Regions from separate parts of the Sphingobium cloacae genome, predicted to be linked through region 2. Evidence: riboswitches for the same ligand, from Rfam matches in the RefSeq annotation. Region 2 holds a riboswitch; the other holds the start of a gene.
The links. A riboswitch is a leader RNA that binds a small molecule or an ion and turns the genes downstream of it on or off. The one in region 2 is predicted to bind cobalamin.
Positions count from the first base shown of each region.

Region 1 (12,084 bases), 1.2 Mb from region 2:
TTCCCACCGAACCGGCTGGCAAGCGTTTCCGTGCCGGTCTTGAGCGCCCCGGCATCTACCAGTTGCCCGGCGCGCATAACGGGCAGGCCGCGATCCAGGCCAGGCAGGCGGGCTTCGACGGCCTCTATCTCTCCGGCGCGGCGATGACGGCAAGCATGGGCCTGCCGGACCTTGGCATCATCACCGTGGACGAGGTCGCCTTCTTCATCCGCCAGATCGTCCGCGCGACCGGCCTGCCGCTGCTCGTCGACGGCGACACCGGCTATGGCGAGGCGCTCAACGTCATGCACATGATCCGCACCTTCGAGGATGCGGGGGCGGGCGCTGTTCATCTGGAGGACCAGATCCTGCCCAAGAAATGCGGGCATCTGAACGGCAAGAGCCTCGTTTCCCCCACCGACATGGCCGCCAAGGTGGCCGCGGCGGCCAAGGCGCGCCGCGATCTCGTCATCGTCGCGAGGACTGACGCGGTGGGAGTAGAGGGCTTCGATGCCGCCATCGCGCGTGCGAAGCTCTATGTCGAATCCGGGGCCGACGCGATCTTCCCCGAAGGCCTCACCAGCCGCGAGATGTTCGAAAAGTTCCACGCGGCGATGCCGAACGTGCCGCTGCTCGCCAACATGACCGAATTCGGAAAGACGCCCTTCTTCACCGCCTCCGAGTTCGAGGCGATGGGTTACAAGATGGTGATCTGGCCGGTATCGTCGCTGCGCATCGCCAACAGGGCGCAGGCCGAACTCTACGCCTCGATCAAGGCGGAGGGCGGCACCCACAAGATGCTGGACCGCATGCAGACCCGGCAGGAACTCTATGACACGATAGGCTTGCACGCGTTCGAGGAGCTGGATGCCAACATCATCCAGACCATCGTGCCACAGGGAATGCCTCAGGACAGCTGAGCGACACGGCTGGGCGGGCGGCGTCTGAGCGATCCGGGGCGTCAACCGCCAACCCGGCCCCGGCACGGGCCGCTGACCGCTTCGGGCGCGCGCCGCCGGAAGCCGCTTGATCCGCTTCGTCATGTCCACCCTGCTGCAAAGTCTCTTTCGCTTCGCAACATCCGCAATTATCTGTTAGTCTAGGAATGACCGAATTTGCGAAGATTTGCGGACAAAAAGCCGTAAATTTGCAAATATTGCGAATGATGGGTGGAAATATGCGCAAAGCGTTCATGGGCGTCCGGTTGCGACGCTTGCGGGAAGAGCGGAATCTCAAGCAGGTCGAACTGGCCAACTCACTCGGTATCTCGTCCAGCTATCTCAACCAGCTGGAACAGAATCAGCGGCCGCTGACAGTGCCGGTGCTGCTGAAGATCAACGCGGTCTTCGGCGTCGACGTGCAGCTTTTCTCCGAAGATGAGGAAGCGCGCCTCATCACCGACCTGCGCGACGCGCTGACGGATGGCGTGGAACCCATATCCGTGGCCGAAATCCGCGAACTGGCGACCAACATGCCGGCGGTGGGGCGCACGCTCGTGTCCTTGCACCGCCGTTACCGCGAATCCGTCGAGCGCAGCGAGGCGATGGCGGCGCAACTGGGTGACGAGTGGATCAGCGGCGGCCCGGCGCGCATGCCCTTCGAGCAGGTGCGCGACTTCTTCTACGCCCGGCACAATCATGTCGAACCCCTGGATGAGGCGGCCGAGCGCCTTTACCGCCAAGCTGGTCTGACCCCTCGTTCGATCCATGCCGGCCTGACCGCCTTGCTGGGCGAACGGCATCGCGTGCAGGTCATCGGCGGCGACAGCGATGCGGCCCAACGCCGTTATGATCCGGCTACGCGCACCCTCTATGTTTCCGACCAATTAAACCAAGGCCAGCAGGCGTTCCAGATGGCCACTCAACTCGCCTTTCTGGAGCATGGCGACATCATTGCCAGGCTCACGGACAATCCAATCCTCACCAGCGACGAAGCACGAAGGCTGGCGCGCATCGGCCTCGCCAACTATTTCGCCGGTGCGCTGATTCTGCCCTATGGGGACTTCCTCGCCGCAGCCGAAGCGGAAGGCTATGACATCGAAAAGCTCGGGCGCCGCTTCGGCGTGGGCTTCGAAACAGTCTGCCACCGGCTTTCGACGCTGCAACGGGCGGAAGCGCGCGGCATCCCCTTTTTCTTCGTGCGGGTCGATCGCGCCGGCAACATCTCCAAGCGTCAGTCTGCGACGGACTTCCATTTCTCGCGTGTCGGCGGCACCTGCCCGCTGTGGAAAGTCTATGAAGCCTTCGCCCAGCCCGGTCGCGTGTTGCGCCAGATCGCGCAGATGCCCGATGGGCGCACCTATTTGTGGATCGCGCGAACGGTGGGCAGCGTCAATGCCGGCTTCGGCATGCCGGGCAAGACATTCGCCATTGGGCTTGGCTGCGACATCCGCCATGCTTCACGCCTTGTTTATGCGCGCGGGTTCGACCTCAGCGATCCGAGCGCCGCGACACCTATCGGCGCCGGATGTAAGGTCTGCGAGCGTCAGGCCTGCCCGCAACGCGCTTTCCCGCCCGTCGGGCGGGCGATTGCCGTCGACGAAAATCGCAGCGCGCCGACGCCCTATCCAGTGGCTTGAGAGAGAAACGCTCTGATCGCGCGGCGTTGGGTCCATCCACCGGCCTTGGCTCAGTTCCTGAAGACGACTGTCCTTCTCCCGTTCATGACGACCCTGTGCGCCACATGCCAGCCGACCCTCATGCGTTTCGCCGCCCAATGCGGGGTTGGCGCGTCGACATCCATTCTTTCGAAATATGGCATTTCGATGGGCAAGCGGGTGCGTGTCGATCCTCAGTTGGCGCGACAATCTGCACCGATTGCATATAAAGAAATCTTTATATGGACCTTGACAGGAAGCTCGCGATGGTGTGTAAGCCGCTCGTCGAGGTTCCCCGCCTCAGGCGTGACGGCGGGGCTAAGACGGGAAGCCGGTGATGTCTGCTAGACAGAGTCCGGCGCTGCCCCCGCAACTGTAAGCGGCGAGTGGCGGTTCCATTTCGTGTCACTGGGCTTCCGCAAGAAGCTCGGGAAGGCCGGAACCGCCGCGATGACCCGTAAGCCAGGAGACCTGCCTCCGACGCGATAACGTTCCTCGGACGGGGGTTCCTCCGGTGGATCGCGCTAGAAGCAAAGGCTCGTGGCGTAAGCATCGTCCGGGCCTGTCCTGCGCGCTCTTCCCTTGGCCTCCTGTCCGGCAAAAACAGGTGTGTCATGACGAATAGCGGGTTTACCTTCTCCATCAGCAGCATCCCGTTCAACGAGGATTATCGTCCCGCCGACGCCACGCGGATCACCACCAATTTCGCGAATCTGGCGCGAGGAGAGAACCGTCAGGAAAATCTGCGCAACACTCTGAAGATGATCGACAATCGCTTCAATTCGATCATGCATTGGGACAATCCCGCTGGGGATCGTTATGCGGTCGAACTGACGATCATCTCTGCGGAGTTGAAGATCGGCGCGCGGGAGGATGACGATCATTTCCCGCTGATCGAAATCCTACAGACAACCGTCATCGACACGCGCAGCGGTGAACGCATCCCCGGCATGGTCGGCAATAATTTCTCATCCTATGTCCGCGACTATGATTTCAGCATCCTGCTGCTAGACCACCTCAAGCAGAACCCCCACGGCGGCGCACCGGAAGGCTTTGGCGACCTGCATGGAAAATTGTTCAAGCACTTCCTCAATTCCAGCGCTTATCGGGACAATTTCAGCAAGCCGCCGGTCATCTGCCTGAGCGTGTCGAGCCGGGAAACCTATCACCGGACAGCCAATGTCCACCCCATCCTCGGCATTGAGTACAAGAACGACAAAGTCTCCGCGACCGATGCCTATTTCGCGAAGATGGGGATGAAGGTTCGCTACTTCATGCCGCCGCACGCCGTCGCGCCCCTGGCTTTCTATCATCTCGGCGGCCTGCTCGACGACTACACCCATCTGGAGCTCGCCAGCACGATCAGCACGATGGAAACCTTCCAGAAAATCTATCGTCCCGAAATCTACAATGCCAATTCCGTTGCCGCGCAGGACTATCGGCCGAGCCTGAAATATCAGGACTATTCGCTGACCCTCATCGTTTACGACCGCGAAGAACGCAGCAGGCTCGCGGTCGAACAGGGCAAGTTCGCCCAGGAGCATTTCATCAAGCCGCATGCGGCGGTGCTCGAACAATGGTCGTCGCGCCATGCCGCTGTCGTTGATGCTGTAGCTGCCTGATCCATCCCATTTACGAGGCCCTATCCATGAAGACATTGTTGCCCACCTCGACCGCCGGCAGCCTGCCCAAGCCCTCCTGGCTCGCGGAGCCCGAAAAGCTCTGGGCGGCCTGGAAATTGCAGGGCGAGCAATTGTCGGAGGGCAAGAAGGACGCGCTGCGCCTGGCGGTGAACGATCAGGAGCAGGCCGGCATCACGATCGTCGGCGACGGCGAACAGACACGCCAGCATTTCGTCACCACCTTTGTCGAGCATTTGAGCGGCGTCGATTTCGAGAAGCGCGAAACCGTCAGGATTCGCAACCGTTATGATGCGAGCGTGCCGACGGTCGTCGACGCAGTGGCGCGGACGAAGCCCGTCTTTGTGGAGGACGCCAGATATCTGCGCGCGCAGACGGATCAGCCGATCAAATGGACCCTGCCCGGCCCCATGACGATGATCGATACGCTCTACGACGCCCACTACAAGAGCCGCGAGAAGCTCGCCTGGGAGTTCGCGAAGATCCTCAATCAGGAAGCAAAGGAGCTGGAAGCCGCCGGCATCGACATCATCCAGTTCGACGAACCGGCCTTCAACGTCTTCTTCGACGAGGCGAACGACTGGGGCATCGCCACGTTGGAAAAGGCGGCAGAGGGGCTGAAGTGCGAAACGGCGGTCCACATCTGCTATGGATATGGCATCAAGGCTAATACGGACTGGAAAAAAACGCTGGGTTCCGAATGGCGGCAGTATGAGGAAACATTCCCCAATCTGCGGAAGTCGAAGATCGACATCATTTCGCTGGAATGTCATCATTCCCACGTTCCGATGGACCTCATCGAACTCATCCGGGGCAAGAAGGTGATGGTCGGCGCCATCGACGTGGCGAGCGACACGATCGAGACGCCGGAGGAAGTGGCCGGCACGCTGCGAAACGCGCTGGAATTCGTGGATGCGGACAAGCTTTATCCGTCCACCAATTGCGGCATGGCCCCATTGTCCCGTCAGGTCGCGCTGGGCAAGCTCAACGCCTTGGGTGCCGGCGCGGCGATCGTCCGGAAAGAGCTGTCGGCCTGACGGATTGCAGAGGGTTTCGCGAGCGTCAGGCGACCTTCCTCTGGCAGTACCCCCATCATGCATCGGACAGGGACAGGGAAACTGAATCCGGCTAGACCGGAGCGCGCTCCATTCCACGGCTCCCCGCCAAGCCCGTCAGGTCGGCTCCCGCGGGACGTTGGAACAATCGAAGCCCGAATTCCGGCAGGATCGCGATCAGATGGTCGAATATGTCCGCTTGCACGCCCTCATATTCGGCCCAGACCGTGCTGGTGACGAAAGCGTAGATTTCCAGCGGCAGGCCGTTTTCGCCCGGCGCGAGTTGCCGCACCAGCAGCGTCTTGTCCCGCGCGATGTCCTCGCGCGATTCCAGATAGGCCAGCACATAGGCGCGGAACGTGCCGATATTGGTGAGCCGCCTGCCATTGACCGCGCCGTTCGCCTCGGGCTTGTCGTTCCACAGAGCGATCTCCCGCCGCTTGGCATCCAGATAGGGGCGCAGCAGGGCAAAACGCTCCATATGCTCCACATCGCCTTCATCCAGGAAACGAACGCTGGCCTGGTCCATCTTGAGCGAGCGCATGATGCGCCGCCCGCCCGATTCCGACATGCCGCGCCAGTTGCGGAAGCTCTCCGAAATCAGGCGATGGGTCGGAACGGTGGTGATCGTCTTGTCGAAATTCTGGATCTTCACGGTATGCAGCGCGATGTCGATCACGTCGCCATCGGCATTGAACTGCGGCATTTCGATCCAGTCGCCCACGCGCACCATGTCGTTCGACCCGATCTGGACCGATGCGACCAGCGACAGGATCGTGTCCTTGAACACCAGCATCAGCACGGCCGCCATCGCGCCCAGTCCCGAAAGCAGCAACAAGGGCGACTGATCCATCAATGCCGCGATGATGAGGATCGCGGCCGCGCCATAGACCAGCAGCTTGCCAAGCTGCACATAGCCCTTGATCGGCTTGTTGGCCGCGTCCGGACGCCGCTGGTACAGATCGTTGAGCAGCGTGAGGAAGCCGCTGAGCGCGATGGCGATCGTCAGGATGATGAACGCCGTGCAAAGGCTGCGGACAAAGGCCATGGCGTCGGCTGGCAAATGCGGCACCGCGGCGATGCCGGACTGGATCACCAGCGCCGGAACGATGTTCGACAGCCGGGCGACCACGGCGCCGATATGCCCCGCCTCCACCTGGAAAGGCAGATGTTCCAGCAGGCGCAGCAGCACCCGGAGCACGATGCGCTTCGCCACCCAGTTGGCGACCCATGCGACCAGCATGAGCAGCAGCAGGGCGATCCCGCTCTGCATCCATGGCTCGCGCGCATAACCCTGCATCAGCCTGGCGATATTGTCATTGGCAAGCGGCAATCGGGTCATCAAACGGGCTTCTCCGCAAACGGGTCGTCATGAAGGGAACGGCCCGCCGTCTCTGGCATGAAGCGCAGCGCGATCAGGCCGGCGATGCAGGCCAGCATCATGTAGAATGCGGGCATCAGCTCATTGCCGGTCAGGCTGATGAGGCCGCTGCCGATCACAGGCGCGGTGCCGCCGAAGATGGAGGTCGAGACATTATAGGCCACGGCAAAGCCCGCGAAGCGCACCTGCGTCGGGAACAGCGCCGGGAAGGTCGCCGAAATCGTCGCCAGTTGCGGCACGTAGAGCAGCCCCAGCAGCACGAAGCCGATGGTTGCTCCCCAAAGGCCCGTTCCCATCAGCATATAGAGCGGAACGACGGCGATCAGCAGTCCGATCAGCGACACCCGCCACATCGCCCGCCGCCCGACCTTGTCCGACAGCGCCCCGGCAAAGGGCAGGACGACCATCATCAGCAGCATGCCGATGATCGGCACGATCAGCGCCTCGTCGCCCGACAGGCCGATCCGCTGCTGGAGATAGGTCGGCATGTAGCTCAGCAGCGTGTAGTTGACGACATTGAGCGCGACGACCAGCCCGCCGACCACCAGCATGGGCCGCCAGTGGCCACGCATCAGAAGCCGAAGGCTGGGAGGCGGCGGTCCCGCGTGATGCAGCGCGGCGGCGGCCTGGAAAACGGGCGTATCCTCCATTTTCGAGCGCAGATACATGCCGACCAGCCCCATGGGCGCCGCGATCAGGAAAGGGATGCGCCATCCCCATTCATGCATCGCCCCGTCTCCCAATATCAGGGAAAAGCCCAGCATCAGCGCCGCGCCCAGCGAAAATCCCGCCAGCGTCCCGAACTCCAGGAAGCTGCCGTAGAAACCGCGCCGGTCGTCGGGCGCATATTCGGCCATGAAGGTCGCGGCCCCGCCATATTCCCCGCCGGTCGAAAAGCCCTGCACCATGCGCAGCAGGATCAGCAGGGCGGGCGCCCAGAAACCGATGCTCGCATAATCGGGGATCAGCCCCACGCACAGCGTCGCGCCGGACATCAGCAATATGGTGAAGGCCAGCACGGACTTGCGCCCCAGCCGGTCGCCCAGCGGTCCCCAGAACAGCCCGCCCAGCGGCCGCACCAGAAAGGAAATGGCGAAAGTCGCGAGCGCGAACAGCACGGCTTCGTCCATATTGCCGGGGAACAGCGCGGCGGAAATATAGGTCACGCCATAGGCATAGATGCCATAGTCGAACCATTCGGTCGCATTGCCCATGGCCGATGCGGCAATGGCGCGCCGCAGCGTGCTCTTCTGCGCCGGGGCTGGAATGGCCGGAGAGCCATCGGCTGGAATCGCCGTCATGTCCTCTGTCCCTCGGATATGTTTTCATCGCCGACATTGGGATCGAGCAAGGCGGCCATGGGCGTGGTGCGCGGCAGGATCTGGAATTCCTGTTGCTCGCCGCCGGGCACGGGTTCAGACGCTCTCTGCCGCCACAGCCCCAGAACCAGCGCCAGGGCGGCGCACAGCGCAATGAACAGGAACAGGCCACCGGTCCCGGCCACGGTCATGAAACTCGCGGCGCAAACCGGCCCCAGAGCCGCGCCGGCCGAATAGAGCAGCACCAGCCGCCCGCTCGCCGCCACGCGCTCCGTTTCCAGCAGCCTGTCGTTGCAATGAGCGACGCACAGCGGATAGAGCGCGAAGCTGAGCCCCCCGAAAAGCGCGCCCAGCGTCAGCAGCACGATACCGCCTGACTCCCACAATGCGAGCAGGAGGCTCACCAGCGCGGCCGCCGCGAAGCTCAGGATGATGATCCGCCGCCGGTCATAGCGGTCGGACAACCGCCCCAGCGGCCATTGCAGCGCGACGCCGCCCAGGATCACGATCATCATGAACCGAGCCGTTTCCGGCAGGTCCAGCCCCAGGCGCCGCACATGCACCGCCGCCAGTCCATAGAAGGCGCCCAGCATCAGCCCCGTCGCCACCGCGCCCATCGCGCCCAGCGGGGAAGCGGCCAGCAGCGACCGGATCGAAAAGGCGCTCGCTTCCATCGGCGCGGGCGCGGAACTGCGCGTCAGGCAGAGCGGGATAATGGCCAGCGAAATCAGGATGGAGGCGATCTGAAAGGGTATGGCTGGCAATGCCCCGCTCGCCCCCAGCAGCAATTGCCCGATCGCCTGCCCCGAATAGAGCGCGACCATATAGGCGGCCAGCACGCTGCCCCGCATGTCCGGCTCCGCCCGGTCGTTGAGCCAGCTTTCCAGGCACACGAACACGCCCGCCACGCAGATGCCGTCGATCAGCCGCAGCCCCGCCCACAGCGCCGGATGGTCGAGCAGCACATAGGAAAGCGTGCTGGCCGACAGCAGGGCGACGAAAGCGGCGAAGGCGCGGATATGCCCGACCCGCCGCACGATTTCTCCGGCGCGCAGCGCGCCCGCCATCAGGCCGCCGAAATAGGCGGTGGCGACGATGCCGATGGTGATGGTCCCGCTGCCCCCGCGTTCCAGGCGCAGGCTGATCAACGTGGCCAGGAACCCGCTGCCCGCCATCAGCATGAAGATGGAGAGCAGCAGGCTGCGAACCGGATGGATGGCGGCAAGCATCAGGCGGCGCGTCGTCCCTCCGCCGCGGCCGGTTCGTCCTGTTCCACCAATGCGCGATGCAGCGCGCGCACGGCAGCGTCATATTGGGCGACATCGACGATGAACTGCACGTCGACATTGCGGATCTGGTGCTGCATCGCGATGATGCCGATGCCTTCCCCGGCCAGCGCGTCCAGCGCGTCGGCGACCAGGGACGGCCGCGAAATGTCGCTGCCGATCACCGACACCATCGCCACCGGCTGGGCCGAGACCGACGCCTCGGGATAGCGCTGTTGCAGGTCGGCCATCACCCGCTTCACCGTCGCGGCGTCGGCGGACAGATAATGGGTGATGGTGTTGGCGTTGGACGATTTGCTGACGATCCACGCGCCATGCGCGGTCAGCGCCTCCAATATGGCGGCGTCATATCCCTTCACGCCCACCATGTCCTGTTCGAAGAATTGCAGCGCCTGCGCATGGCGGATGCCGGTCACGATCTCGACCCGCGGATATTCCGACACATAATCGCCGCAGATCAGCGTGCCGCCATCCTCCCGGTCGAAGGTGTTGCGCACGCGCAGCGGGATATGCGTCTGGCGCAGCCCGCGCCCCGCGCCGGGATGGATCGCCTCCATGCCCAGATTGGCGAGCTGGTCGGCCACGTCGTAATTTGTCCGTCCGATCTTGCGCGCCCGGTCGATGCCGACCAGCTTCGGGTCCGCGCTCGACAGGTGGAATTCCTTGTGGATGATCGCCTCCCGCGCGCCCGTCAGCACGGCGATCCGCGAAAAGGTCATTTCCGAATAGCCCCGCGCATAGCGGCGCACCATGCCGTCGACGCAGCCGGCATAGCCGGTCACGATGGGCAATGTGGTGGAAAGGTCGACCGTCTCCAGCGCCGCGACGATCCGCTCGTCCAGCCCGCGCCGGTCGTCCTGATCCCACAGCGTCAGGTCGACAAAGGCGGCATTCACGCCCCGTTCCTTCAGCAGCAGCGCGGTGCTGTGCGCGCTGTGTGCCTCGCCCAGCCCGGCCAGCAGTTCGCGCACCGTCACCAGTTGCTCCTTGACGCAGAAGCGCCCATGGCTGCGCAGCCGCGCCAGATCGTCCAGACAGGCGGCCACCGCGTCGATGCGCATGTCGACGAAGGCCGTCGCCTGCGCCAGCCCGTCCGCCCGCGCGAACATCTCCGCATTGCGCGCATGCATGGCGGCGCGCACCTCCTCCATCGCCTCGCGCCAGCCATCGGCGCCTTCGTCCGCGACGAAGCGCGCATGGACGCCGGGCCTGCCGCTCTTCTTGTGCTCCAGCAGCAGGTCGGTCATGCCCGCATAGGCCGACACGACGAAGATGCGGTTATAAAGCTCCGCGCCCTTGCGCCCGGCGACCAGCACATTGTCGAACAGCATCGCGGTCGCGGCCATGGATGTGCCGCCGATCTTCTCGACGCTATGGCCCTTCGCGGCGTCCGCGCTCATGCCACCGCCTCCGCCATCAGCGGCCCGCCGACCGGCACGATCCTGTCCGGATCGCCGCGCGCGGCGATGAAGTCGGGGCGGGGCTTTTCCGCTCCGAAGGGCCGCTCCAGCGCATTGCCGACAGCGTTGTAAACCAGGAAGGCGTTGGCGCGGGGGAAGGGCGTGATATTGCCGTTCGACCCGTGCATGACGTTGCAGTCGAAGAGGACGACCGTGCCCGGCTTTCCGGTCGGCGCGACGATCCCATGCTCATGCGCCAGTTCGGCAAGGCTGGTTTCGTCCGGCACGCCATATTCCTGTTTTTTGAGCGACATGCGGTAATGATCCTCCGGCGTTTCCCCCACGCAGGTCAGGAAGCTGCGGTGCGATCCGGGGATCAGCATCAGCGGCCCGTTATGCGGCGTGTTCTCCGCCAGCAGCACGGACATGGACAGCGCCCGCATCCGGGGCATCCCGTCTTCCACATGCCAGGTTTCGAAATCGCTGTGCCAGTAGAACTCCTTGCCCTGGAAACCCGGCTTGTAGTTGAGCCGCGACTGGTGGATGTACACCTCGTCGCCCAGCAGGAAGCGGGCGACCTGGGCCAGCCGTTCGTCCGCGGCGAGCCGGCCCATCACCCGGCTCTGGGCGTGGATCCTGAAGATCGACCGGATTTCTCGCCCGCCCGGCTCGGTGACGACCGTCTCCTCCTCCAGCGCGTCGGGATCGGCCAGCAGCGTTCCCGCCTCCCCTTGCAGGAAGGCGATTTCCTCGTCGGAGAACATATCCTCCAGAACCAGATAGCCGTCGCGGTCGAATTGCGCCGCCTGCTCCCGGCTCAGCGGCGCGCCTTCGTGCCAGCCGCCATGGACGACCGGATCGAGGCGCGGCAGAAACGCCGCCGCCTGTGCATGGCGGGACGGGTAGATGTCTTGCACGGGGACTTCCCCTTTCCTGTCGGGTCAGTTGCTCGGGACGGCCTCGCGAACCATGTCCGCCTCGGCCGGATAGGCGCCGCTTTCGTCATGCACTTCGCTGCCCGTGACGGGCGGGTTGAACACGCAGGCGCACAGTATGTCGGTTTCGGGCCGCACGACATGCCGGTCATGGGCGTCGAGGGCGTACATCACGCCGGAGGCGAGCGGGTGCGTCACGCCCGTGCCCAGATCCTCGATCGTGCCTTTCCCCTTCAGCACCAGAACCGCTTCCAGATGGTTCTGGTAATGCATGTGCAGTTCCTCGCCCGCATACATGGTCGTGACGTGGAAGGAAAAGCCCATGCTGTCGTCTTTCAGCAGCAGGCGGGCGCTTTCCCAGCCTTTCGACTGCACGTTGCGGTCGGATTTGCGGATGTCCTGAAGCTTGCGAACGATCATGCTATTCTCCTTTATTCCGCCGCGACGCCGTAGGGCACGGCCAACGCTTCGCGGATGCTCGTCTCCAATATGT
Region 1 is NZ_AP017655.1:2,895,066-2,907,149, reverse strand. It holds gene prpB (methylisocitrate lyase) at 1-899, shown strand, start outside; gene SCLO_RS14285 (short-chain fatty acyl-CoA regulator family protein) at 1,157-2,557, shown strand; cobalamin riboswitch at 2,848-3,068, shown strand; gene SCLO_RS14280 (DUF1852 domain-containing protein) at 3,190-4,197, shown strand; gene SCLO_RS14275 (methionine synthase) at 4,224-5,252, shown strand; gene SCLO_RS14270 (mechanosensitive ion channel family protein) at 5,344-6,615, opposite strand; gene SCLO_RS14265 (MFS transporter) at 6,612-7,952, opposite strand; gene SCLO_RS14260 (MFS transporter) at 7,949-9,199, opposite strand; gene SCLO_RS14255 (aspartate kinase) at 9,199-10,656, opposite strand; gene thpD (ectoine hydroxylase) at 10,653-11,573, opposite strand; gene SCLO_RS14245 (ectoine synthase) at 11,598-12,011, opposite strand; gene ectB (diaminobutyrate--2-oxoglutarate transaminase) at 12,023-12,084, opposite strand, start outside.
Region 1: it holds a riboswitch for cobalamin, as region 2 does, so the genes downstream of both, SCLO_RS14280 (DUF1852 domain-containing protein) here and SCLO_RS08335 (TonB-dependent receptor plug domain-containing protein) in region 2, are expected to answer to the same signal.

Region 2 (12,084 bases):
CGCTGATCGCGGGAAGCTGACACGCTTGCGATTCTGCCCGCGCGCCCTATCTTGCGAGGGGAAAGTGAGTAGCGATGAACGACGATAAAGACCCGCAGGGCAATCCCTGGATCAAGAGCGCCATGATTTGGGCGGGGGTGATCATCGCCCTGCTGCTTTTCGTCTCCATGTTCGACAGCCGCACGGCGACGAGCGCGGGCACGGGCATCGCCTATTCCGAATTCCGTTCCAAGGTGCAGGAAGGACAGGTGAAGGATGTCGCCATCGCGCCCGACCGCATTTCCGGCACTTTGTCGAGCGGCCAGAAATTCAGCACCGTTCCGGTCAACGATCCGGGCCTTACCGGTCTGCTGGACGACTATAACGTCAAATATTCCGGCCAGCCGGAGGAAACACCCAGCTTCTGGATGATCCTGATCTACCAGTCGCTGCCGTTCCTGCTGATCCTGGGCATCGCTTTCTTCGTGCTGCGCCAGATGCAGAAAGGCGGCGGCGCGGGCGGCGCGATGGGTTTCGGCAAGTCCAAGGCCAAGCTGCTCACCGAAAAGCATGGCAAGGTGACCTTCGATGACGTCGCGGGCATCGACGAAGCGCGCGAGGAATTGCAGGAAATCGTCGAATTCCTGAAAGACCCCAGCAAGTTCGCGCGTCTGGGCGGCAAGATTCCCAAGGGCGCCCTGCTGGTCGGTTCGCCCGGCACCGGCAAGACGCTGCTCGCCCGCGCGATCGCGGGGGAGGCGGGTGTGCCCTTCTTCACCATCTCGGGTTCCGATTTCGTCGAGATGTTCGTCGGCGTCGGCGCATCCCGCGTGCGCGACATGTTCGAGCAGGCGAAGAAGAACGCGCCTTGCATCGTCTTCATCGACGAGATCGACGCGGTCGGCCGCCATCGCGGCGCGGGCCTTGGCAACGGCAATGACGAGCGCGAGCAGACGCTGAACCAGCTTCTGGTCGAGATGGACGGCTTCGAATCGAACGAGGGCATCATCATCGTCGCGGCCACCAACCGCCCTGATGTGCTCGATCCCGCGCTGCTGCGGCCGGGCCGCTTCGACCGGCAGGTCGTGGTGCCGCGTCCCGACATTGAGGGACGCGAGAAGATCCTGGCCGTCCATATGAAGAAGGTGCCGCTGGCGCCTGACGTCAATCCGCGCGTCATCGCGCGCGGCACGCCGGGCTTTTCCGGCGCGGACCTCGCCAACCTCGTCAACGAAGCCGCTTTGATGGCTGCGCGCCGGGGCAAGCGCCTGGTCGCCATGGACGAGTTCGAGGCTGCCAAGGACAAGGTCATGATGGGCAGCGAGCGCCGCTCCATGGTCATGACCGAGGACGAGAAGAAGATGACCGCCTATCATGAGGCGGGCCATGCCATCGTCGCGGTCCATGAGCCGGCGTCCGACCCGATCCACAAGGCGACGATCATTCCGCGCGGCCGTGCGCTGGGCATGGTGATGCGCCTGCCGGAACGGGACAGCTACAGCTATCACCGCGACAAGATGCATGCGAACATGGCCGTCGCCATGGGCGGCCGCGTCGCCGAGGAGATCATCTTCGGCTACGACAAGGTATCGTCGGGCGCTTCGGGCGACATCCAGTATGCGACCAAGCTCGCCCGCGACATGGTCACCCAATGGGGCATGTCCGACAAGCTGGGGCCGCTGCAATATGAAGAGCAGCAGGGCGAAACCTTCCTCGGCTATTCGCAGAGCCAGCGCGTCCACATGTCGGACGAGACGGCAAAGCTGATCGACAAGGAAATCCGCGGCCTTGTGGAGCAGGGCTATGCAAGGGCGCAGGACGTGCTGAAAGGTCATGAAGACCAGTTGCACCTGCTCGCCAACGCGATGCTGGAATATGAGACGCTGTCCGGCGAGGAGATCAAGACGCTGCTCGACAAGGGAGAGATCACCCGCGACGACGGCACGACGATCAAGCCTTCGGTGATTCCGGCGGCGGGTTCCTCCATCCCCAAGACGCGCAAGCGCAAGGGGCCGTTCGGCGATCCTTCGCCCGCGGGGGCTTGATCGCCAAAGGATGAATGGAAAGGAGGCGCGGGAGTTTTCCGCGCCTTTCTTTTTGGCTATTATGTAGATTGTAAACCCACAGTCCTGCGATGGCGGTTTCCCGGGCAAGAGCGGACATCCAATCTCCGTTCGGGCTGAGCTCTCCACTGAGCGGGCGAAGGGGCCTCCCCACGGTCGGCCGTGCCCTTCGACTTCGCTCAGGGCGAACGGAATGAGGAAAGCGGACTGTCGCCAATCCACTCAAAGCCGCCATTGCCGCGCCGCGCAATAAAATATGCGGGAGGGTCTGGCCGTTTCGGGGGGAAATGGTTACATGGGCCGCCACGATTCCCCAGAGGGACCAGCCGCCGGTCCCGCAGCAGAAAGTGGCACTTCACATGGACATCCGCCTCGGCCTCACCTTCGACGACGTGCTTCTCCAGCCCGCCGAATCCGACGTGTTGCCCAGCCAGGCCGATACCAGCACGCAGGTCACGCGCGAGATAAGGCTGAACATCCCGATCCTGTCGTCGGCCATGGATACGGTGACGGAGGCGGACATGGCGATCGTCATGGCGCAGCTGGGCGGCATCGGCGTGCTGCACCGCAACCTGTCGATCGAGGAACAGGCCGCCGCCGTCCGCGCGGTCAAGCGCTTCGAAAGCGGCATGGTGGTGAATCCGATCACCATTACCCCCGATGCCACGCTGGCCGACGCACAGACGCTGATGGAGCGCAACAGGATCAGCGGCATCCCTGTGGTCGAGGCCTCCGGCAAGCTGGTCGGCATCCTCACACACCGCGATACCCGTTTCGCGGAGAACCCGTCCCAGCCCGTCAGCGAACTGATGACCAGGGACAATCTCGCCACGGTAAAGGCGGGCGTCGGTCAGGATGAAGCGATGCGCCTGCTCCACCAGCGCCGGATCGAAAAGCTGCTGGTGGTGGACGACGCCTATCGCTGCGTGGGCCTCATCACCGTCAAGGATATCGAAAAGGCCGTTACTTATCCGCAGGCGACCAAGGATGCATCCGGCCGCCTGCGTGTAGCCGCCGCGACCACGGTGGGCGACAAGGGGCTGGAGCGCACCGAGGCGCTGATTGACGCGGAATGCGACCTCATCGTCATCGACACCGCCCATGGCCACAGCAAGCAGGTCGCGGTCGCGGTCGAGGCGGTCAAGAAAATGTCCAACCATGTCCAGGTCGTCGCGGGCAATGTCGCCACCGCCGAAGCGACCCGCGCGCTGATCGGCGCGGGCGCGGATTGCGTCAAGGTCGGCATCGGTCCCGGCTCCATTTGCACCACCCGGGTCGTCGCGGGCGTCGGCGTACCGCAGTTGACCGCGATCATGGATTCCGCCGAAGCCGCCGCCCAGCATGGCGTGCCGGTCATCGCCGATGGCGGCCTGCGTACCTCCGGCGACGTGGCCAAGGCGCTGGCGGCGGGCGCGGGCTGCGTCATGGTGGGATCGCTGCTGGCGGGCACGGCGGAAGCGCCGGGCGAAACCTTCCTCTATCAGGGCCGAGCCTATAAGAGCTATCGCGGCATGGGCAGCGTCGGCGCGATGGCGCGCGGGAGCGCCGACCGCTATTTCCAGGCGGACATCAAGGACCAGATGAAGCTGGTCCCCGAAGGCATTGAGGGCCAGGTGCCGTTCAAGGGCCCGGCCAAGGATGTGATCCACCAGCTTGTCGGCGGCGTGAAGGCGGCGATGGGCTATACCGGCAGCCGCACGATCAAGGATTTGCAGGAGCGCGCCCGCTTCGTGCAGATCACCAATGCGGGCCTGTCGGAAAGCCATGTCCATGACGTCACCATCACGCGGGAAGCGCCCAATTATCCCACGCGTTGATCGCCGCTTGCGAAAGGGAGCGGGGGAAGGGCTTGTCATGATGAGCGACGGTCATGGTCCCGATCCGAACGGAGGCGAACGGTGACGCCCTCCGCCCGTGTACAGGCCGCGATCGAACTGCTCGACGCCGTCATCGCTTCCGCGCGCGATGGCGGCCCGGCGGCGGACACGCTGATCGCCCGTTATTTCAAGGAACGGCGCTATGCCGGGTCGCGCGACCGCCGGGCGGTGCGCGACCATGTTTACGACGCGATCCGCCGCGCCGCCGACCGCCCGGAAAGCGGCCGCGCCGCCATGCTCGGCCTTGCCTGTGAGCATCCGGAGATCGCCCACCTGTTCGACGGATCGGCCCATGGCCCCGCGCCTGTCCAACCGGGCGAAGCTGCTGCTGCGCCGGGCATCATCCCCGGCTGGATAGTCCCCTTGCTGGCCGGGCCGGTCGAGCAAGACGCCTTGCTGGGCCGCGCCCCGGTCGATCTGCGGGTCAACCGTCTCAAAGCGGCGGTAGAGCAGGTCGTCCCGCTCCTGCCCGATGCCGCGCCGATCCCTGGCGTGCCCGACGCGCTGCGCCTGCCCGAAGGCGCGCCCGTCGAAAAGAGTGGGCTGTGGCAGCAGGGCCTCGTCGAAGTGCAGGATGCCGGCAGCCAGTTGATCGCCGCCGTTTGCGAGGCGAAGCCGGGCCAGACCGTCATGGACCTGTGCGCCGGAGCAGGCGGCAAGACGCTGGCGCTCGCCGCCGCGATGCAGGGAGAGGGTGTGCTGATCGCCGCCGATACCATCCGTTCCCGCCTGGGCCGCCTGTCCCCCCGCGCCGAACGGGCCGGGGCGACGTTCATCCAGACGCTCTTGCTGGATCAGGGGCATGAGGCGCGCGCGCTGGAAAGCCTGCATGGCCGGGCCGACGTCGTGCTGGTCGACGCGCCCTGTTCCGGCACCGGCACGTGGCGGCGCAATCCCGAAGCGCGCTGGCGGCTGACGCAGGCGCGGCTCGACCGGCTGGTACAGGAACAAGCCCGCATCCTCGATTTCGCCGCGCCGCTGCTGGCGTCGGGCGGCGCGCTGGTCTATGCCACCTGTGCACTGACGGACAGAGAGGGGCGGGATCAGGTGGAATCGTTCCTGCAAAGGCATGACGGCTGGATCGCGGACACCTTCGCCCTGCCGCTTGGCCGCGCCCATGGTCCGGGCTGGCTGCTGACGCCGGGGCATGACGGGACGGACGGTTTCACTTTCGCCCGGCTGCGCCGCCGCCCGTGAAAGAGACAATGGACAAGCGCCCGCAAAATGGCGACACTTGGCCGGAATCAACGCCTGAAACATGGCTGGAGACATTGATGCGTTTCACCCCTGCCTCGATTGCCCTTGCCGTTATGCTGACCACCGTATCCAGCGCGGGACTGACCCAGCGTCCGGACGCGCAGATCGACCCGCGCTCGATCGAATGGCAGCATGCGGGCGAAGCGGCGCGCAAGGCCGGCAATCTGGAAGGCGCGAACGACGCGCTGGAAAGCGCGCTGGCGGTCGATCCACGCAACCGCGGCGCCTATATCGAACTGGCGCAGGTGGCGCGCGCGCAAGGACTTCAGGGCAAGGCCATCCGCCTTTATAACGAAGCGTTGTTGCTGGACCCCGCCGATATCGGCGCGCTGGTCGGTCAGGGCGAAGCGATGGTGGAAAAGGGCGCGATCGCCAAGGCGAAGGAAAATCTGACGCAGGCGCAAAAGCTCTGCCGCGCCGATTGCGCGGGCGTGGGCCAGCTTGCCGCCGCTATCGAGAAAGGCCCGCCCGCCACCGTGCTGAGCGCCAAGGAAGAAGTGATCCCGCCCAAGGCGGTGCCGACCGAAACGCCTTGACCCGCCTTGCGGCCGGAGAAGCGCAGGGCCGTGGAACAGGAAAAAGGCCGGTCATCGCGACCGGCCTTTTTGTCAATCGAACAACTCTTCCAGAAAGCTCTTCCGCCGCTTCTTCTGATAAGGCCGCCCGTCGCCGCGATAGTCCCGGTCCGGCCGGTAGCTGGGCTGGCTCACCGGCGCGGCGGGCGCGGTCTCCCGCGCGGATCGTTCGATGATCTTGTCCAGTTCGCCCCGGTCCAGCCACACGCCGCGGCATTGCGGGCAATAGTCGATCTCCACCCCCTGCCGGTCCGTCATCGCCAATCCGACATGACAGACCGGGCAGAGCATGGCCGAAACGGCCTGCGCGTCGCGCATCCGCCTATTCCCGCTCGCCGGTCAGGTGCAGCAGCATCTGGAACAGGTTGACGAAGTTCAGATAGAGCGACAGCGCGCCCATGACCTGCATCTTTTCCGCGACTTCATGGCCCGCATAGTGGAAATATTCCGACTTGATGCGCTGCGTGTCCCAGGCGGTGAGGCCGGTGAAGATCACTACGCCCAGGATCGAAACCACCATCGCCATCGCCGAAGACCCGATGAACAGGTTGATGAGGCTGGCGACGATGATGCCGATCAGGCCCATGATGAGGAACGAGCCCATCTTCGTGAGGTCGCGCTGCGTCGTATAGCCCCACAGCGCCATGGCGAGGAACATCACCGCGGCGGAGAAGAAGGCCTGCGCGATGCTGCCGCCGGTGAAGATCAGGAACACGCTGGCCAGGGACACGCCCATGACGGCGGAAAAGGCCCAGAAGGCCATGCGCGCGCCCGCGGTCGTCATCTTTTCGATGCGGAAGCTGAAGAAGAAGACGAAAGCCAGCGGCGCGAAGATCGCCACCCATTTGAGCGGCGTGCCGAAGATCGCGGCGGCCAGGGCAGGCGTATTGCCGATGAAGGCGGCGACCAGCCCGGTGATGACCAGGCCGATGCCCATATTGCGGAAAACGCCCAGCATATGCGCGCGCAGGCCGGCATCGACCTGCGCCGTCTGGCTGGCACCATAGCCCGGCATGCGAACGGGATTATTCACGGCGTTAAAACTCCATCCTTCAAAAATGGTCAGACCAGAATAGTTAAGGATCGAGCGGCCCGGCGTGGTTTCGGTGGGATTGGAGGGGGGGCTGCAATCCCCCGAACCTGCACCGAGCACACTCGATGCGGTCCGACATCACGGCTGGACATGTCCAGCCGCCAGAGGGGCCCGGCCCGCAGGAACCATATCGGGAGAGGAAGGCTGCGGCGCAAGGGATCGGGCGCATAGCAATAATTTGTTACAATGAAGGGTGGCCGGCTGACATGCTCCCGCTTATGCAGGCGCATGATGCATGTCGGGAGCGGACAGCCTGCTCTCGCTCCCCAATCCGCCATTTCCTTCCCCTTGAAATCGATCCGCTTGGCATGGCCTTCCGCTTGTCCTATGGGCAGCGGCGTCCGGGGCGCTTCCAGCGCGCCGGCATGATCGCGCTGGTGCCCCACGGGGCTGAAAAGGGAATGCGGTGCGGAGGTTTTCTCCTCCTATTCCGCTGCTGTCCCTGCAACTGTAAGCGGTGAGCGCGATGCGTATGGGTCCCTCCTTCCTGCGAAAGGGGCGGGAAGGGGACCGGCCACTGGACATCCGTCCGGGAAGGCTGGCGCATCGCAGTGACGACCCGCGAGCCAGGAGACCTGCCAGCGTCTGGTCGCTCTTGCCCTGGCCCAGGGATCGGCCATGGCACGGTTTCTTCCGTGAGCGACGCTGCCAGGCGGCCGGGGCCGCATCGGTGCGCGTGGCGGGGACGGGCGTTGACCTGCCGCGCGCATCGGCCGCGCAGGCGGAGTCCCCGGTCCTGAAGTTCACAAACGCTCAGGGAAGAGACACAATGATGAAATCGGGATTGTCGCTCGTGGCGCTGCTGGCGGCCACGCCGGCGCTGGCGCAGGATGACGACATCGTCGTCACCGCATCGGGCATCGAACAGCCGCGCGATCAGGTGGGTCAGGCGATCACGGTGATCGACGCCGACACCATCCGCACCCGGCAGGCGGTCGAAGTGACCGACCTGCTGGCGACGACGCCCGGCGTCCGCTTCAACCGCAACGGCACGATCGGCACGGTCACGGGCGTGTCGCTGCGCGGCGCGGAATCGTCGCAGACGCTGGTGCTGATCGACGGCGTCAAGGTGAACGACCCCAGCGGCGATGCCGACAGTTTCAACTTCGGCAACCTGCTGGTCGGCAATATCCGCCGGATCGAAGTGCTGCGCGGCTCCAACTCGGTCGTCCATGGCAGCCAGGCGATCGGCGGCGTGGTCAATGTGATGACAGGGACGCCCGCCGAAGGCTATGCCGCCAATGCGTCGGTCGATTACGGCTATAGCGACACGCTGAACGCGAAAGCGGATGTGTCCGGCACCAGCGGGATCGCGTCGGGCGGCGTGGGCGTCGCCTATTTCCGCACCGACGGCATCTCGGCCGCCGCGCGTTCCTTCGGCGCGACGGAGAAGGACGGCTACAAGAACATCACCGCCAATGCGAAGCTGAAGCTCAGCTTTTCCGACGCGCTCAGCCTCGACCTGCGCGGCTATTATATCCACGCCGACCTCGATTATGACAGCTTCTTCGGAACACCGGCCGATAGCCCCGACATCACCAAGTCGGACCAATATGTCGGCTATGCCGGGCTCAACCTGTCGCTGCTGGACGGCAAGCTGACCAACCGGGCGGCGGTCACCTGGTTCCGCCATGACCGGGACTATTATCCCGCGCGGGGCGCGGACGCCTCCTACGGCTATTCGGGCACCAACCTGCGCTTCGAATATCAGGGCGTCTATGCGCCCGTCGATCGGGCGAAGCTGGTCTTCGGCTATGAGCATGAGCGGCCCGACTATGACTTTTACGGCTTTGGCAGCACGGCCAGCGCCAAGGCGAACATCGACAGCGTCTATGCCCTCGCCATCGTGCAGCCGGCCGAGGGGCTTTCCGTCACCGGCGGCCTGCGCCATGGCGACCACAACCAGTTCGGCGGCGCGACGACCTTTGGCGCGAACGCCAATTACACGCCCAACCATGGCGCGACCAATTTCCGCGTCAGCTATGGCGAAGGGTTCAAGGCGCCCTCGCTCTATCAGCTTTACGATAGGTGGGTGGGCAATGCCGACCTGCGTCCCGAACGCTCGAAAAGCTATGACATCGGTTTCGACCAGAGCCTGGATAACGGGCGGGCGATGCTGTCGGTCACGGCTTTCCGCCGCGATACGCGTAACCAGATCGACGGCTTCCCGCCGACCTATGTCTATTACAACATCGCCCGCGCCCGCGCGAAGGGGGTGGAAGCCAGCCTGACGCTGCGGCCCGTGGAGGCGCTGACGTTCACGGCCGCCTATAGCTATATCGACGCACGCAATCGTTCGGAGGGGACGGCCAATGAAGGCAATCGCCTGCCGCGCCGTGCCGCCAATGCGGTCAGCGTGTCGGCGGATTATGTCTGGCCTTTCGGCCTCAGCACCGGCGCGACGGTGACGATGATGGGCGACATTTTCGACGATGCCGCCAACACGCGCCGTCTGGACGGCTATGCCGTTGTCGGCCTGCGCGCGTCCCTGCCGGTCACGGAGAATCTGGAAATCTACGGCCGCATCGACAATCTGTCGAATGAGGAATATGCGACGGCCTATGGCTATGGGGTCTATGGCCGGTCGGCCTATGGCGGCGTGCGTGTCCGCTTCTGATCGCGCGGCAAAGGGGCGGGCGTGAGCGCCCGTCCCCTATGGGCGGTCCGGCGCGGCGTTGACCTGCGCCACGATGCTGCGCGCGGCCAGCACATAGGCCGGGCCGCCGCAGACCGTCCACGCCTGCGGCACCCGAATGCGGGGAATGTCCTTCAGGACCGGATGATTCAGCATCTCCGTCCCCTGATCGACCACGCGTTCGCTGCCGCTTTCGACGATCAGCCAGTCGGGACGGGCGGCGATCATCTGTTCCAGCGGAATCTGCGCCAGAGCGGGCTTCCCCAGCTTCGCGGCGAGGTTGGTGAGGCCCGCGCGCCGCATCAGGTCGTCGACCAGCGTGCCGGTGCCCGTCATATAGCCGCGCCTTTGATAATAGGCGGCAACGCCGCCGCGCCTGGGCCGGGGCAGGGCGGCAAGGTCGCGGTTCATGCGCGCAATGAGCGCCTCGCCGCGTTCGGGATGGCCCACGGCCCTGGCTGTCCGCCGGATCTGGTCGATCACCGACCCGTAACTGTCCGCCGTTTCCAGGCCCAGCACGTTCCAGCGCCCCGGCGGCGCGCCCGCGACGCTATCGCCCAGCGGAAAGCCCAGCAGCAGGTCGGGCCGGAGCGCCATCACCTCTTCGGACGGCCGGCGCAGGCTGCGGAAGGAGCGGGCCTTGGCCGCAGCCGCCGAAAGTTCCGCATTGCGGGCGTTCCTGCTGAGCGCGACGATCTGGCCCGGATCGGCCAGCGCCAGCAGATATTGATCGGCGCAGACGTTCAGCGACACGATCCTGCGCGGTTTTTCGGCGGGCGGGGCCGCGCCGATCAGGCCCAGCGCGGCGGCCGCTGCCAGCAATTTCATCCCATGCATGTCCATGGCACTAGCAAAGCGCGGCGGAGGCGCAAGTCATGATGCATGCGCGCCGTCGTCATCCCTTGTTGCTCCCCACGCTCGTCCTGCTGATCGTGCTGGCGGCCGGCGGCTCGGTCATGTTGGGGGCCGTGCCGATTTCGCTGCCGCGCCTGTGGGCGGTGATGACGGGCGGCGGAGACGAAGTCGCCCGCGCGATCCTGATCGACCTGCGCGTGCCGCGCATGATTCTGGGCCTGCTGGTCGGCGGGATGCTCGGCCTCGCGGGGGCGGCGCTGCAAGGCTATCTCCGCAATCCGCTGGCCGAACCGTCCGTGCTGGGCGCGTCCAACGCGGCGGCGCTGGGGGCGGTCTACGCGCTCTATTTCGGGTTGGCGCAGATGCATGTGCTCGCCCTGCCGCTGCTCGCCATCCTGACCGGGATGATCGCCATCGGCGGGCTTTTCCTGCTGGCCGGGCCATCGGAAAGCCCGCTGACGCTGATCCTCGCGGGCATCGCCATCGCCACGCTGGCGGGGGCGGGGATCAGCCTGTCGCTCAACCTGTCGCCCAACCCCTTCGCGGCGATGGAGATCATGAGCTGGCTGATGGGGAGCCTTGAGAATCGCAGCTATGCCCATGTGTTGACGGCGCTGCCCTGCGTGCTCGCCGGCGCGGCGCTGCTGATCGCCGACGGACGGACGCTCGACGCGCTCACCTTGGGCGAGGATGGCGCGCAGGCGCTGGGCGTCGACCTCAAATGGGCGCGGCTGCGGTTGATGCTGGGCGTCGCGATCGGGGTCGGCGGCGCGGTGGCGGTGTCGGGCTCGATCGGCTTCATCGGCCTGATCGTGCCGCATCTGGTCCGCCCGCTGACGGACCGTTCGCCCTCCGCCATCCTGCTTCCGTCCATGCTGGGCGGTGCGGCGCTGCTGACCTTCGCCGACATCGGCGTGCGGCTGATCCCCACGACCAATGAACTGAAGCTGGGCGTACTCACCGCCATGCTGGGCGTGCCGGTCTTCCTTGTCCACCTGATGCGGGAGCGGCGGCTATGGTGACGATCCGGATCGAGGAAATGGGTGTGCGCCTCGGCCGCCATGCCGCGGTGCAGGGCGTCACGCTAGGCTTCGACCCCGGCCAGCTGGTCGGCATCATCGGTCCCAATGGCGCGGGAAAATCATCCATGATCCGCGCGATGCTGGGGCTTGTGCCGCTGAGCGCCGGGCGGGTCTCGATCGACGGCCGGGATGTCGCCGCCCTGTCCCGGCGCGACATCGCAAAGCATCTCGCCTATCTGCCGCAGGGCCAGACGCTGCACTGGCCTCTGGCGGTCGAGCGGCTGGTTGCGCTGGGCCGCCTGCCGCATCTGGGGCCCCTGTCACGGCTCACGCCCGCCGACGAGGAAATGGTCGACGCGGCTTTGACCCGAGCGGATGTGCTGCATCTGAAGGGCCGCATCGCGACGGAACTGTCGGGCGGGGAGCGGGCCCGCGTCCTGTTGGCCCGCGCGTTGGCGGTGGGCGCTCCCGCGCTGGTCGCGGACGAGCCGCTTGCCGCCCTCGACCCGGGGCATCAGATCGACGTCATGGCGCTGCTGAGCGCGGAGGCCCGATCGGGCGCGCTGATCGTGACCGTCCTGCACGACCTTGGCATGGCGGCGCGCTATTGCGACCGGCTGGTCCTGATGAACCGGGGCGAAGTCGTGGCGGACGGCCCGCCGATGCAGGTGCTGACGCGGGCTCATCTCGCCCGCGTCTATGGCATCGACGCCTGGATCGGGGAGGAA
Region 2 is NZ_AP017655.1:1,714,635-1,726,718, reverse strand. It holds gene SCLO_RS08370 (hypothetical protein) at 1-20, shown strand, start outside; gene ftsH (ATP-dependent zinc metalloprotease FtsH) at 75-2,024, shown strand; gene guaB (IMP dehydrogenase) at 2,402-3,859, shown strand; gene SCLO_RS08355 (RsmB/NOP family class I SAM-dependent RNA methyltransferase) at 3,941-5,116, shown strand; gene SCLO_RS08350 (tetratricopeptide repeat protein) at 5,194-5,712, shown strand; gene SCLO_RS08345 (TFIIB-type zinc ribbon-containing protein) at 5,785-6,069, opposite strand; gene SCLO_RS08340 (Bax inhibitor-1/YccA family protein) at 6,074-6,766, opposite strand; cobalamin riboswitch at 7,208-7,441, shown strand; gene SCLO_RS08335 (TonB-dependent receptor plug domain-containing protein) at 7,614-9,461, shown strand; gene SCLO_RS08330 (ABC transporter substrate-binding protein) at 9,498-10,307, opposite strand; gene SCLO_RS08325 (FecCD family ABC transporter permease) at 10,355-11,356, shown strand; gene SCLO_RS08320 (ABC transporter ATP-binding protein) at 11,350-12,084, shown strand, end outside.